DNA from 2 places in the Bradyrhizobium sp. URHC0002 genome. Region 1 is predicted to be linked to the other one. Evidence: predicted binding sites of a transcription regulator. Region 1 holds the regulator's gene; the other holds the start of a gene.
What was found. The regulator PhoB, encoded in region 1, activates phosphate uptake and scavenging genes when phosphate is short. The targets are predictions, from matches to a motif close to TGTCATNNANCTGTCAT.

Region 1 (7,109 bases):
AGGTCGGCCTGCCGCGCCCGCTCCGGCGCCTTCGGCAAGAACTGCAACAACATGCCGCCGGCGCGCCAGCGATGTTTCGGTCCGTCGCCCCCGCGCCATTCCTCGCCCACCGCGAGCCGCACGCGGGTCGGGATCTGTTCGGAGCGCAGGAAATATTCATGCGCGGCTTCTTCGAGGCCGCCGCCGTCGAGCGCCACCAGGCCCTGATAGCGGCTCATGTCCTGCCCCTGATCGATGGTCATCGCGAGATGACCCTTGCCGAGCAGGGCGCCTGAATCCTGGCCGTCCTTCAGCCGCTTCGCGTCATAGCGCGCATAGGCGCGCAGGCGGTCCGGCGACTGGAAATCCACGATCAGGAACGACACCGGGCCGTTGGTCTGGGTCTGCAGGATGAAGCGGCCGTCGAATTTGAGCGCCGAGCCGAGCAGCGTCGCCAGCACGATCGCCTCGCCGAGCAGTTTTCCGACCGGTGCGGGGTAATCGTGCTTGGTCAGGATGTCGTCGAGTGCGGGACCGAGCCGGGTCAGCCGGCCGCGCAGGTCGAGTTCTGCGACCTCGAACGGCAGCACCGCGTCATCGACGGGAACGGACGACGGCGCGCGAACGGGCGCCTCGGTCGTGGTTTTTGCGTCTGATTGTGAATCCATGGCGCTTTATCTGGGGGCTAAGAGGGAAAATTGAAGGGGGTTGAAGAGAGCGAAACCACCTCCACGAGTCGTCCCTGCCTGATGCACAATTGCGCACCAGGCGCAGGGCCCATAGCCACAGGGCCCAATTGTGAAGCACGGCGTCTGCCACACCGCAACAATCGAAAGATCACGCGGTATGGGTCCCTGCGCCCGTGAGCGATTGCGCACCAGGCAGGGACGACGGAGTGAGCTACGCCCCTTCGTTAAAACACCAGGCCAATATGCCCTTTTGCGCGTGCAGGCGGTTTTCGGCCTCGTCGAACACCACCGATTGCGGGCCGTCGATCACCTCGTCGGTGACCTCCTCGCCGCGATGGGCGGGCAGGCAGTGCATGAAGATCGCATCACTCTTGGCCAGCGACATCAGCTTGGCATTGACCTGATAAGGCTTGAGCACGTTGTGGCGGTGTTCGCCGTCCTTGTCGCCCATCGACACCCACGTATCGGTGACGACGCAGTCGGCGCCGCGAACGGCGGCTTCGGGATCGTTGCCGAGCACGATCGGGGCTTGTGTCGCCTTGATCCAGTCCTTCATCGCCTTGTTCGGCGCGAGCTGCGGCGGGGTCGCGATATTGAGCTGGAACTTGAAACGCTCCGCCGCATGCGCCCACGACGCCAGCACGTTGTTGTCGTCGCCAGTCCAGGCCACGGTGCGGCCCTCGATCGGCCCGCGGTGTTCCTCGAAGGTCATCAGGTCGGCCATCACCTGGCAGGGATGCGAGCGCCGCGTCAGCCCGTTGATCACGGGCACGGTGGCGTGCGCGGCCAGTTCCAGAAGCGCATCGTGATTGAGGATGCGGATCATGATCGCATCGACGTAGCGCGACAGCACGCGCGCGGTGTCGGCGATGGTCTCGCCGCGGCCGAGCTGCATCTCCGCGCCCGTCAGCATGATCGACTCGCCGCCGAGCTGGCGCATGCCGACGTCGAACGACACCCGCGTACGGGTCGAGGGACGTTCGAAGATCATCGCCAGCGTCTTGCCTTCGAGCGGCTTCTTGCCCTTGTCATGTGCCTTGAGCTTCGCCTTCATGTCGGCGCTCAAGGCCAGCATGTTGCGCAACTCCATTGGCGGCAGTTCGCTGATGTCGAGGAAGTGACGGACCGATTTGCTCATCACCCCGCCGCCTTCTTCAACTGATTACCCGACAGCGCGGCGCAGGCGCGCTCGAGCATCTGAACGGACTCGCCGATCTCGGCCTCGGTCACGATCAACGGCGCCAGGAACCGCACCACATTGTCGCCGGCGCCGACGGTGAGCAATTTCTCGTCGCGCAACGCATTGACGAGATCGCCCGACGGCACCACGGCCTTGACGCCGACCAGGAGCCCCTCGCCGCGCACTTCCGAGAGCACGGTGGGATAGCGGTCGACCACGGAGGCCAGTTTCTGTTTCAGCAGCAGCGACATCTTCTGTACGTGGTCGAAGAAGCCGGGCGTCAGCATCACGTCGAGCACGGCATTGGCCGCCGCGATCGCCAGCGGATTGCCGCCGAAGGTCGAGCCGTGCGAACCGGGCGTCATGCCGCTTGCGGCTTCCGCGGTCGCGAGCACCGCGCCGATCGGAAAACCGCCGCCCAGTGCCTTGGCCAGCGACATCACATCCGGCGTCACGCCGACGCGCTTGTAGGCAAAGAGATCGCCGGTACGGCCCATGCCGGTCTGCACCTCGTCGAATGCCAGCAGCAGGCCCTTCTCGTCGCAGAGCTGACGCAGCGCCTTGAAGAACGCCTGCGGCGCGGAGCGCACGCCGCCCTCGCCCTGCACCGGTTCGATCAGGATGCCCGCGGTGTGCGGGCCGATCGCTTTTTTCACCGCTTCGAGATCGCCGTGCGGCACCTGGTCAAAACCATCCATCGGCGGGCCAAAGCCTTCGAGATATTTGGCGGAGCCGGTGGCTGCGAGCGTGCCCAGGGTGCGGCCATGGAACGCGCCTTCGAAGGTAACGAGCCGATAGCGTTCGGGATGACCCTTGGAGAATTGATAGCGGCGCACGACCTTGATCACGCCCTCCATCGCCTCGGCGCCCGAATTGCAGAAGAACACGAGGTCGGCAAAGCTCTGTTCGCACAGCCGCGCGGCGAGCTTCTCGCCGTCCGGGCTCTTGAACAGGTTCGACATGTGCCAGAGCTTGGTCGATTGCTCCTGCAGCGCCGCGACCAGATGCGGATGGCAGTGACCCAGCGCGTTCACCGCAACGCCTGAGGTGAAGTCGAGATAGCGATCGCCATTGGTGGCGGTCAACCAAGCGCCCTCGCCGCGCTCGAAGCCGAGATCGACCCTGGCAAAGACGGGGAGCAGATGCGACGTGGCGCTATTGGTCATGGCGATCACAAATGGTTTGCATTGAAGGTTTGAGACCCGCTTTCAAGACCTGCCGCGCAGCACACGCCTGCATGGGCGCGAACGCGGCAACGGCCGGTCTTGCGAAAACGAAACGTGCCGCCTCTTAAGGGCGGCACGTAAGAGGTATTCTATGTGGGCGGGGAGCGCTGTCAACACGCCACGAGGCCGGCTTTCCTGCACTGCAAGAAGGGGAAATCCGTCAAAAATCCGTAGGATTGCGGTGTGGTGGAAAACACGCAGTGCAATGCTTAGATATCGGAACATGTGGACGCGCGGGCCCGGACTCTTGCGCCGGAGTCACGCCATATTGTAGCGTTTGGGCTGTCGGGTACGACATCTCGTGCGGCGGTTCTGATCCCAAGAGTCCATTTTGTGCAGCGTACACGTTCGGGCGCGGTTTTCGCGCCCGGCGAGGGCTAAGGGATTCTGACCGCAGGGATTTTTAAGACGAATGACGTCGCCTGCGCGGCCCCTGATCGGCCGGCGCGAAGCGAAGGGAAGAATACGATGACGGTTTTGACCTGGTCCGATGATCGCGTCGAGCAGCTGAAGAAGCTCTGGGAAGCCGGATTATCGGCCAGCCAGATCGCCGCGGAACTTGGAAATGTGACGCGAAACGCCGTGATCGGCAAAGTGCACCGGCTGGGCCTGTCCGGCCGCGCCAAGAGCCCCTCCTCGGCCGCCCCGCGGCAGCGCAAGGCGCGTCCCGCCGCCCAGCAGATGATGCGGGTGTCGAGGCCGGTCTCGCGCGGCAACACCGCGCTCGCGCACGCCTTCGAGGTCGAGTTGGAGGCTGATCCGATCGCCTTCGACAACGTGGTGCCGATGAGCCAGCGGCTGTCGCTGCTCGAACTGAACGAGGCGACCTGTCACTGGCCGGTCGGCGATCCCTCGAGCCCGGAATTCTTCTTCTGCGGCGGCAAGGCGCTCTCGGGCCTGCCCTATTGCGCACATCACTCGCGCGTGGCGTATCAGCCCGCTGCCGACCGGCGGCGGCAGCAGCCGAAGCCGACGCGGTAGAACGCGCGGCAGTAATTGTCGTCCCTGCGAACGCAGGGACCCATAACCACGAAAGCACGTGGTTATATCTGGCTGGAGCTCCAGCTCTTTTCAACAAATGTCATCGGTGTTTACGGGTCCCCGCGCCCCGTGCGCAATTGCGCACTAGGCGGGGACGACGGCAGCATGTGCATGCCCTTGCGCGTTCGCGGGGACGACGTGCGCGACGACGAAGCAGCTATTGCTGCTCCACCTTCGCAAACCGATCGTCCAGCGCATACCCCGCGCCACGCACGGTGCGGATCGGGTCCTGCTCGCGGCCGGGATTGAGCAGTTTGCGCAAGCGGCCGATATGGACGTCGACGGTGCGCTCGTCGATATAGATGTCGCGACCCCAGACGCTGTCGAGCAATTGCTCGCGGCTGAAGACGCGGCCGGGATGCTCGAGGAAAAACTCCAGCAAGCGATACTCGGTCGGACCGAGATCGATCTGACGGCCCGAACGCGCGACGCGGCGCTTCTCGCGATCGAGTTCGATGTCGCCATAGGTCAGCACGGTGGCGAGCCGCTCGGGGCTTGCGCGCCGCAACAGGCCCTTCACCCGCGCCAGCAGTTCCGGCACCGAGAACGGTTTGACGATGTAATCATCGGCGCCGGTCGCAAGGCCCCGCACCCGCTCGCTCTCCTCGCCGCGTGCCGTGAGCATGATGATCGGCAATTGCTTGGTCTCCGGCCGCGCCCTTAAGCGCCGGCAGAGCTCGATGCCGGACAGGCCCGGCAGCATCCAGTCGAGCACGACGAGATCGGGCACGCGCTCCTTCAGCCGCGTATCCGCGTCGTCGCCGCGGCCGACGGTTTCGACCTCATAGCCTTCGGCGTCGAGGTTGTAGCGCAACAGCGTGGTCAGCGCTTCCTCGTCCTCGACCACCATAATGCGCGCGCTCATCATTCTTTCCTCAACTATTGGGTACGGTCGCAGCAAAATTCGTCATGTCGCCCTTCGGGCGCTTGTCGAGCATCTGCTGGCCCTCGATCATGTAGAACACGGTCTCGGCGATATTCGTGGCGTGGTCGCCGATCCGCTCGATATTCTTGGCGCAGAACATCAAATGGATGCAGAACGAGATGTTGCGCGGATCTTCCATCATGTAGGTCAAGAGTTCGCGGAACAGCGAGGTGCAGATGGCGTCGACTTCCTCGTCGCCCTTCCACACCGCCATCGCCGCCGGCAGATCGTGCGCCGCATAGGCGTCCAGCACCGACTTGACCTGCGACAGCACCAGGTCGGTCATATGCTCCAGGCCGCGCATCAGCTTCAGCGGCTGGAAATCGTTCTCCAGCGCCGCGACGCGCTTGCCCATGTTCTTGGCGAGGTCGCCGATCCGTTCCAGATCGGTGGCGACCCGCATGGCGCCGACGATTTCTCGCAGATCGATCGCCATCGGCTGGCGACGCGCAATCGTCAGCACCGCGCGCTCCTCGATCAGATGCTGCAGACGGTCGATCTCGACATCGGTCGCGACGACACGCTTGCCGAGCGCGACGTCGCGGCGGACCAGCGCGTCGACGGATTCGGTGATCATGCGCTCGACCATGCCGCCCATCTCGGCGACGAGACGGGTCAGTTCCTGAAGATCGCTGTCAAATGCCTTGGCGGTGTGTTCAGAAGCCATTTCTTATCTCCTCAACCGAACCGGCCGGTGATGTAGTCCTGCGTGCGTCGATCGCTCGGCGAGGTGAAAATCTTGTTGGTGTCGTCGAACTCTATCAGCTCGCCGAGATACATGAAGGCGGTCTTGTCCGAGACGCGCGCCGCCTGCTGCATGTTATGGGTAACGATGGCGATGGTGTAATCCTCCGCCAGCTCCTGGATCAGTTCCTCGATCTTGGCGGTCGAGATCGGGTCCAGCGCCGAACAGGGCTCGTCGAACAGGATCACCTCGGGCCGCACCGCGACGGTGCGCGCGATGCAGAGCCGCTGCTGCTGGCCGCCGGACAGCGACAGGCCGCTTGCATTGAGCTTGTCCTTGACCTCGTTCCACAGCGCGCCGCCACGCAGCGCCTTCTCGACCCGGCCGTCCATCTCTGACTTCGAAATCTTCTCATAGAGGCGGATGCCGAAGGCGATGTTTTCGTAGATCGTCATCGGGAACGGCGTCGGCTTCTGGAACACCATGCCGACGCGAGCCCGCAGCAGATTGAGATCGAGCTTGGGATCGAGGATGTTGGTCTGGTCGAGCATCAACTGGCCGGTCGCCTTCTGGCCGGGATAGAGATCGTACATCCGGTTGAAGATCCGCAGCAGCGTGGACTTGCCGCAGCCGGACGGGCCGATGAAGGCGGTGACGCGGTGGGTGCCGAGCGTCAGGTTGATGTTCTTCAGCGCGTGGTGCTCGCCATAGTAAAAGTTCAGGCCGCGGGCGGTCACCTTGGGCGGGGCCTCCGGCAGCGCCACCTGCGGAACGGGCCCGCTCGCGGTACTCACGGATACGGAGAGTTCGGTCATTTGGATGTCCTCTCGGCGCCGAGAATGCGCGCGCCAATATTCAGGGCAAGTACGGTGAGTGTGATCAGGAGCGCCCCGCTCCAGGCGAGCTGCTTCCAGTAGACATAGGGGCTCTGGACGAAGTTGTTGATGGTGACGGGCAGGTTCGCCATCGTCTTGGTCAGGTTCAGGCTGAAGAACTGGTTGGAGAGCGCGGTGAACAACAGCGGCGCGGTCTCGCCGGCGACGCGGGCCGTCGCCAGCAGCACGCCGGTGATCAGACCCGAGCGCGCGGCACGATAGGCGATCCGCCGGATCACCAGCGAACGCGGCAGGCCGAGCGCGGATGCGGCCTCGCGCAGCGGATTGGGCACCAGCCCCAGCATGTCCTCGGTGGTGCGAACCACCACGGGGATCACGATCACGGCCAGCGCCAGGCAGCCGGCAAAGGCCGAGAAGCCCCCCATCGGCACCACGATGGCGCCGTAGATGAACAGGCCGATGATGATCGAGGGCGCGCTCAACAAAATATCGTTGATGAAGCGGATCACCGAGGTGAGCTTGTCGTGCTTGCCGTATTCGGCGAGATA
Region 2 (7,109 bases), 5.4 Mb from region 1:
ATCGACGGAGAAATCGAACCGGCCGAAATGGATCGCGCCGCGGCTCGATCCTCCCGAAACGTTGGTGATGTTGTCGCCGATCCAGGTGGCGCCGAAATTCAATCCCTTGGCCGCAAGCCCGTCATGCCATTCGTTGAGCCATTTCGGGGCCAGCCATTCGGCCGCATTTTCGTCCTTGGCGCCGGCGGACGCGCCGGTGCTCGTTCCGCCGCCCACGAGAAACGCTGCCGCTACCGCCAATCCACGCAACACCAGCATCCGCGGTAGTCCTGCCCCGTGACCAAGCCCTAGCTACCTGATGATCCCGATGCGCTTCATGATGAAATAAGCGGCAAGCGACGACAGTACCAACAGCAGTGAGGCCCACAGGAAGGCCGTTTCGAGATCGGTGAAGGGCAGGCCCTTGGTGTTCATGCCGAAAATGCCGGTGATGAGGGTCGGCGGCATCAGCAGCGCCGTCAGCACCGAGAGCACTCTGATATTGTCGTTGCCCTGCTCCTCGATCTTCAGGTGAAGCTCTTCCTGCAGCAGCCGGCTGCGCTCGCGCATCTCGACGATGGTGTGATCGAGGCCATCGAGACGCTGCGCGAGCTTGCCGGCGCGGAGCCGCAAGGCGGGCTTCAGATCGTCGAGATGCTTCTGCTCGAACCGGTGGAACACGATCCGCAGGCCTGACAATTGCCGATGCAGGCGGCCGCAGGTGCGCCGCAGGCGGCCGAGGTTTTGGCGCAGGTCCGCCGCGCTGTCCGACAACACCTTTTCCTCGACCTCATCGAGGGCCTGCGCCACGCGATCGGCGATGCCATCCATGGTGTCGGCGACATGTTCGACGATTGTCTCCAGCAGCGCAGCGGCGCTTTCGATTCTGCGGCCCGCCTCGAGCGCGCGGCGGGTGGCGTCGACCGCGCACAGCGCATGATGGCGGCCGCTGACCAGGATCTGCTCGGTCATGACGAAGCGGAGATATCCGGTATCCTCGGTCGCCTCGCCGACGTCGCGCAACAGATCGGAGATCACGCCGTAGACGCAGTCGTCGACGGTATGAAGCTGCTGGTAAGTGTCCTTTGACAGCAGCAGCGCGCGTGCCTGGGCTGGCACCTGGAAGTTGGCGGAGGTCAGCCACTGCAGCGCGCGGGCATCGGCGAGGTTGAAGTGCAGCCAGAGCAGCCCGTCACGGGAAAACGGAATCGGCTGGTCGACGGCGAGCATTTCCGGAACGCCGTCCGAATGGATGCGAAACGCCCAGACGAGGCCCGGGATCAGCGACGCCGCGCCGTCCCGGGGCGGAGAAAGCGCGGCGTGCGGTTGATCCTGCACCTCAGTTCTCGGCGGGTTTGTCGTTGTCAGAACAGATTCGAGAACAGCACGTAGAGGCCTGCCGACAGGCAGATCGCAGCCGGCAGCGTCAGCACCCATGCCATCAGGAGATTGCGAATGGTTGCCATCTGCAGGCCCGAACCGTTGGCTGCCATAGTGCCGGCGACGCCGGATGACAGCACATGCGTGGTGGAAACCGGCAGGCCGAACACGTCGGCGGCGCCGATCGTGGCGGCGGCAACCAGTTCGGCGGACGCGCCCTGCGCATAGGTCAGATGCGACTTGCCGATCTTCTCGCCGACGGTGACGACGATGCGCTTCCAGCCGATCATGGTGCCCAGCCCGAGCGCGATCGCCACCGCGATCTTGACCCAGAGCGGGATGAACTTGGTGGCTGAGTCGAGCGAGCCCTTGTACGCCTTGAGGGTATCGACCTCTTCCTTCTTCAGGTCGTTTTCCTTGTCCTTCATCAGGAAGCGGATCGCTTCCGAAGTCAGGTACATGTCGTTGCGGGTGTTGCCGACGGCTTCCGCCGGCACCTTGTTCAGCGAGCCGTATTTCTGGACCTGCTCGCCGACGTCCTTCACCAGCACGGCCAGCGAGGGATAGGTGCCTTCGCTGATCTGGCGGGTGGCGACGTATTGCGTCACCGCCGGCCTGGGATCGCCGATGATGCTGTGGCCGGCGCCCTTGGCGGCGACCACCTTGGAGGCGGCCTCCGAGGTCTTCTGGAACTGCGCCACCTGGGATTCCGGCAGCGCGCGGTTCAACGCGTAGGCGGTCGGCACCGTACCGATCAGGATCAGCATGATCAGGCCCATGCCCTTCTGGCCGTCGTTGGAGCCGTGGGCGAAGCTGACGCCGGTGCAGGTCGCGATCAGGATGCTGCGGATCCACAGCGGCGGCGGCTTGTTGCCTTCAGGCGCGGCATACAGGGCCGGATTGCGAACGATGAACTTCAACACCAGCAGCAGGATCGCCGCCATGCAGAAGCCGAACAGCGGCGAGAGCAGCAGCGCGTAGCCGATCTCGGTCGCCTTGGTCCAGTCGACGCCCGAGGTGCCGTCGCGGCCGCGCATCAGCGCATTGGCAATGCCGACGCCGATGATCGAGCCGATCAACGTGTGCGAAGAGGACGCCGGCAGGCCGAAATACCAGGTACCGAGGTTCCAGATGATGGCGGCGATCAGTAGCGCGAACACCATCGCGAAGCCGGCGCTGCTTCCGACCTGCAGGATCAATTCCACCGGCAGCAGCGAGACGATGCCGAAGGCGACCGCGCCCGAGGACAGCAGCACGCCGAGGAAATTGAAAAAGCCCGACCACATCACGGCGAATTCCGCCGGCAGCGAATGGGTGTAGATCACGGTCGCGACCGCGTTGGCGGTGTCGTGGAAACCGTTGACGAATTCGAAGCCGAGCGCGATCAGGAGCGCCACGAACAGCAGGATGTAGGGCAGGAAAGCGGTGACCCGCATGCCGGTCGCGTCGATGTCGGCGTAGATGCTGTAGGCGACGTACAGCAGCCCGGCGGCGAGGATGCCGAAGAACAGGATCATGGTCAGCGGATTGAAACCCTTGTCGAGGTTCGGCCGCGAGGCTGGCTGGATCGGCGCTGCGTCGCCGATCGATGAATCGAGTGTAATATCGGTCATTCTGACCCCCGTCGTAATATGCTGAGAGGGCGGCATCTTTGACCGAGGGACTTGAAGGTTAGATGACAGTCAGCGGTTGGCTCGGGTAGCGGGGAGGCGATGCAATGTGCGCCGGCGCGGGCGTATGCCTTGGCGTCGGATACTCCCCCTTGGAATCGTTGGGGATTGGCGAGGAGGGCCGCGCGATTGGGCCGCTCCCATCCTTTGAATGAGAGCTGAGCTATTTCGGTCGCGCGCGGCTGAGCGGTTGCACGCCGCCTCTGTTGCCGGAGGGCTTTGCGGCGGAAGAGTTAGGTCGCGCGCTGCACGGCGCCGGGGCTGAAGGGGTACCGCGCAGCGCGTCGACCTTATGGGAGCGTCAGGCGTGACCAGACGTCCCACATTCCCTTGAGAATGCGATTGTGTCTTCAATCAATTAATGGTTGCAAATGCGATTGTCAATTTTTCCCGCTATATTTCACCAGAAATTGCGGCTGCCGGGTTGGCGGAATTCAGGCCGCATGTGCCGATTTTCGCAGCATGTCGGCGGCGATTTTGAGGTCTTGAACGAAGCGTTGGTATTCCCGCGCCTTGGCATCGGCATCGGGCAACCGCAACAGATAGGACGGGTGCACCGTCACCAGCGCCCTGGAGCCGTCGTCGAGATCGATCGGGCGGCCCCGGTTCTTGTTGATCGGCGTGATTTTCCCGACCACGCTTTGCGCCGCGGTGGCGCCCATGGCCACCACCAGAGCGGGTTTGATCGCGGCCAGTTCGCGTTCATACCACTGCCGGCACGCCTTGATCTCCGGCGTGTTCGGCTTCTGGTGCAGGCGGATCTTGCCGCGCGGCACGAACTTGAAATGCTTGACCGCATTGGTGACGTAGACTGTGCGGCGGTCTATGCCGGCTTCTTGCAGCGCGCGGTCGAGCATTTGCCCCGCGGGCCCGACGAACGGTTTGCCGGCGAGGTCTTCCTTGTCGCCGGGCTGCTCGCCGACCAGCATGATCCGCGCGGTTGGCGGGCCTTCGCCGAACACGGTCTGGGTCGCATTCTTGTAGAGAGGACAGGCGCGGCAATCGGCGGCTTCCTCGTGCAGCGTCTCTATATCGTCTTTGCGGGCCATTTTGTTTGCTTCGGGCGGTTCCAGCCGTTTCTGAGGCTTGTGCGGTTCGGTCGCCGCATTCGCGATCATGGTGCTCGCGGTACGTTCGGCGCTTTCGATCAGCGGTTTAATCAATGAAGCCTCCGGCAGGTTCCGCCAGTATTTGCGGGGCATCTCCTTCTGCATGGCCTGCACCTTCACCCGGGCAGGATTGAAAATGCTGGCGTAGTAACGCCGCCAGGTTTCCTCCAGCCGGTCCGCGGTCGGGGCTTCGCTCCTGGCCACGCCTGGCGTGATCGAGACGGCATGGCCGTCCCAATGCGCGCAGGCGTCCGGCGTCAGGATCGACCAGGGCATGTCGGCGAAACGGCGCGCAAAGAACGGCGCGGCCAGTTCGACGATGTGGTGCTCCGGTTCGAACCAGGCCACGAAGTGCGAGTTCTGTTCGCGGCCGACTTCGCGAAAGCGGACAAAGGCGTGCATCTTGTGCTCGTCGCGGCGCACGGCCTTCGCCATCGCGGCGAGCTCGGCCACGCCATGATCGGTTGCGATATCAATGAGATCGTGATGAATTCGCAACCGCCACAGCAGGCGATAGAGCAGGGCGAACCGCTCGGGATTGCGATGCAGGATCGCGACTTCTGCCAGTTCGACGAATTTGGCCGGTACGTTGAACGTGCCGGGCGGCTCGAGCGGGGGCACCGTCGGCTCGAACAATTCGGGCGCATCATCAGCCACGCGCCAGTTCACGTCGGACGGTTTCACATCGTTCAGCGCCAGCGCGCGGGCGGCTTTGCGCCAGCCGTCGAAGTCGGTTTCGTTGTCGAGGGTGATGTGGTGCATGGTGCTTTCTCCGTCATTGCGAGCGAAGCGAAGCAATCCATTTCTTCGCTTGTTGAGACATGGATTGCTTCGTCGCTTCGCTCCTCGCAATGACGCTGCGGGTTTAGAATCCAAATCCCAGTTGTGTCGCCTTCGGCTTGAACCGCTCCACCAGCCCCGCGTCATCGAGCAGATGCGGCGATGGCCGGTGATCGCTGAGCACGACGAACGGCAGCGCCTTCTTCCGCGGGATATGCAGCCGCGACAGATCAGCGACGCGGATCGAGGTCAGGCGGCGCGTGGCGATGATGCGGTCGACGGCCTTGTTGCCGAAGCCCGGCACCCGCAACAATTCTTCCCGGCTGGCGGTTGCGACATCGAGCGGGAAGCGGTCGCGGTGGCGCAGCGCCCAGGCCAGTTTTGGATCGATGTCGAGCGGCAGCATGCCTTTCGCCTCGTCGACGATCTCGCCAGCGTCAAAGCCGTAAAACCGCATCAGCCAGTCGGCCTGATAGAGCCGGTGCTCGCGAATGAGCGGCGGCGGTACCAGCGGCAGCGCGCGGCTGGCATCCGGGATCGGGCTGAAGGCTGAATAATAGACGCGCTTGAGCCGGTAGGAGCCGTAGAGATTGGCGCTGGTGTCGAGGATGGTTTTGTCATTGGCCGCATCCGCCCCGATGATCATCTGCGTGCTCTGGCCGGCAGGCGCAAAGCGCGGCGGCTTTGCCTTCGTTGCGGCCTGATTGTTCGCTTTCGCCTCATCGAGCTTCAGCCGCAACCGGCCCATGGTGCGGCGGATCGCGCGCACATCCTTTTCCGGAGCGAATTTGGCGAGGCTGTTCTCCAGCGGCATCTCGATGTTGATGGAAAGACGGTCGGCATATTTGCCGGCTTCCGCGATCAGCGCATCGTCGGCCTCGGGGATGGTCTTGAGATGAATGTAGCCGCGGAAGTGATGCTCCTCGCGCAGTTTCCGCGCGACGCTCACCACCTGCTCCATGGTGTAGTCGGCGCTGCGGATGATGCCGGAGGAGAGAAACAATCCTTCGATGTAGTTGCGACGATAGAAGTCGATCGTCAGCTTCACCACCTCGTCGACGGTGAAGCGCGCCCGCGGCACGTTCGAAGAAGTGCGGTTGACGCAATATAAGCAATCGTAATTGCAGGCATTGGTGAGCAACACCTTCAACAGCGAGATGCAGCGTCCGTCGGGCGCGTAGGAATGGCAGATGCCCATGCCCGGCGCGGTCGAGCCGAGGCTCTTGCCGTCGCTGGAATCCCGCTTTTCTGTCCCTGAGGAAGCGCAGGAAGCATCGTATTTCGCCGCATCCGCCAGGATTTCCAGCTTACGTTGCACATCCATCGTTGAATCCCTTTGATTCCATTCATGAATCGCCAAAGCGTCGATCCCGATTGACTCTGCCCTGCCGGTTAGCTTTATATTAGAACATATCATGAACAAATGAGCCAGCCGCGGGTTCACTAGGAAAAAGCGGTAAAGGCCAAAATTTCGAAGGAGCGGCGCATGAGCACCGCACGCACAAGCGCGCTTGCGAATTTGCGAGGGCGCATCGAACGCCTCGAGACGCATGGCGATGCGCATGACCTCAACAAGGTCGCGCTCGGCCATGCGGCAGCGGATGCGACGCTTTGCGGCGGGCTTGCGGCAGCAGTGGTGCATGAAGTGTTCGCCGAGGGCCATCAGAGCGCGGCGGCCACGGGATTCATCGCGGGGCTCGCGGGCAGGGTGTCGCCGCGCCGGCCGCTGGTCTGGGTGCGGCAGGATTTTTCGGAAATCGAATCCGGCGCGCTATCGATGAGCGGGCTTTGCGAACTCGGTCTCGATCCGCGGCTGCTGGTGACCGTGCGCGCGCCTGACACCGACGCCGCGTTGCGGACCGCCGCCGACGCGCTGGCCTGCGATGCGCTCGGCGTCGTCGTGCTGGAAGTCTGGGGGCAGGCGCGCCAGCTCGATCTCGTCGCCAGCCGCAAACTTACATTGGCCGCGGCAGCCTCCGGCGTCACCGCACTTGTACTGCGGATGGCCGCGGAGCCGCGCCCCTCGACCGCGGAGACAAGGTGGATCGTGCGCGCGGCGCATTCGCCGCCGTCAGCGCCGTGGACCGCGTGGGGCGCGCCCGTCTTCGACGCGCAACTGGTTCGTAACCGTCATGGCCCGGTCGGCCGCTGGATCATGGAATGGAATTGTGATGAGTGCCTGTTCAGTGAA

Region 2: the regulator PhoB is predicted to act here: its motif matches at 3,024-3,040, upstream of ACVWVY_RS35555 (inorganic phosphate transporter).

The regions. Positions count from the first base shown of each region.
Region 1 covers NZ_JBSSCF010000001.1:1,900,172-1,907,280, reverse strand. The annotation lists gene ACVWVY_RS09010 (Hsp33 family molecular chaperone) at 1-647, opposite strand, end outside; gene argF (ornithine carbamoyltransferase) at 880-1,806, opposite strand; gene ACVWVY_RS09000 (acetylornithine transaminase) at 1,806-3,014, opposite strand; gene ACVWVY_RS08995 (GcrA family cell cycle regulator) at 3,543-4,055, shown strand; gene phoB (phosphate regulon transcriptional regulator PhoB) at 4,273-4,980, opposite strand; gene phoU (phosphate signaling complex protein PhoU) at 4,991-5,707, opposite strand; gene pstB (phosphate ABC transporter ATP-binding protein PstB) at 5,719-6,540, opposite strand; gene pstA (phosphate ABC transporter permease PstA) at 6,537-7,109, opposite strand, start outside.
Region 2 covers NZ_JBSSCF010000001.1:7,308,721-7,315,829, reverse strand. The annotation lists gene ACVWVY_RS35565 (carbohydrate porin) at 1-258, opposite strand, end outside; gene ACVWVY_RS35560 (transporter) at 292-1,317, opposite strand; gene ACVWVY_RS35555 (inorganic phosphate transporter) at 1,344-2,972, opposite strand; gene ACVWVY_RS35550 (UdgX family uracil-DNA binding protein) at 3,464-4,900, opposite strand; gene ACVWVY_RS35545 (putative DNA modification/repair radical SAM protein) at 5,004-6,242, opposite strand; gene ACVWVY_RS35540 (ImuA family protein) at 6,405-7,109, shown strand, end outside; gene ACVWVY_RS35535 (Y-family DNA polymerase) at 7,090-7,109, shown strand, end outside.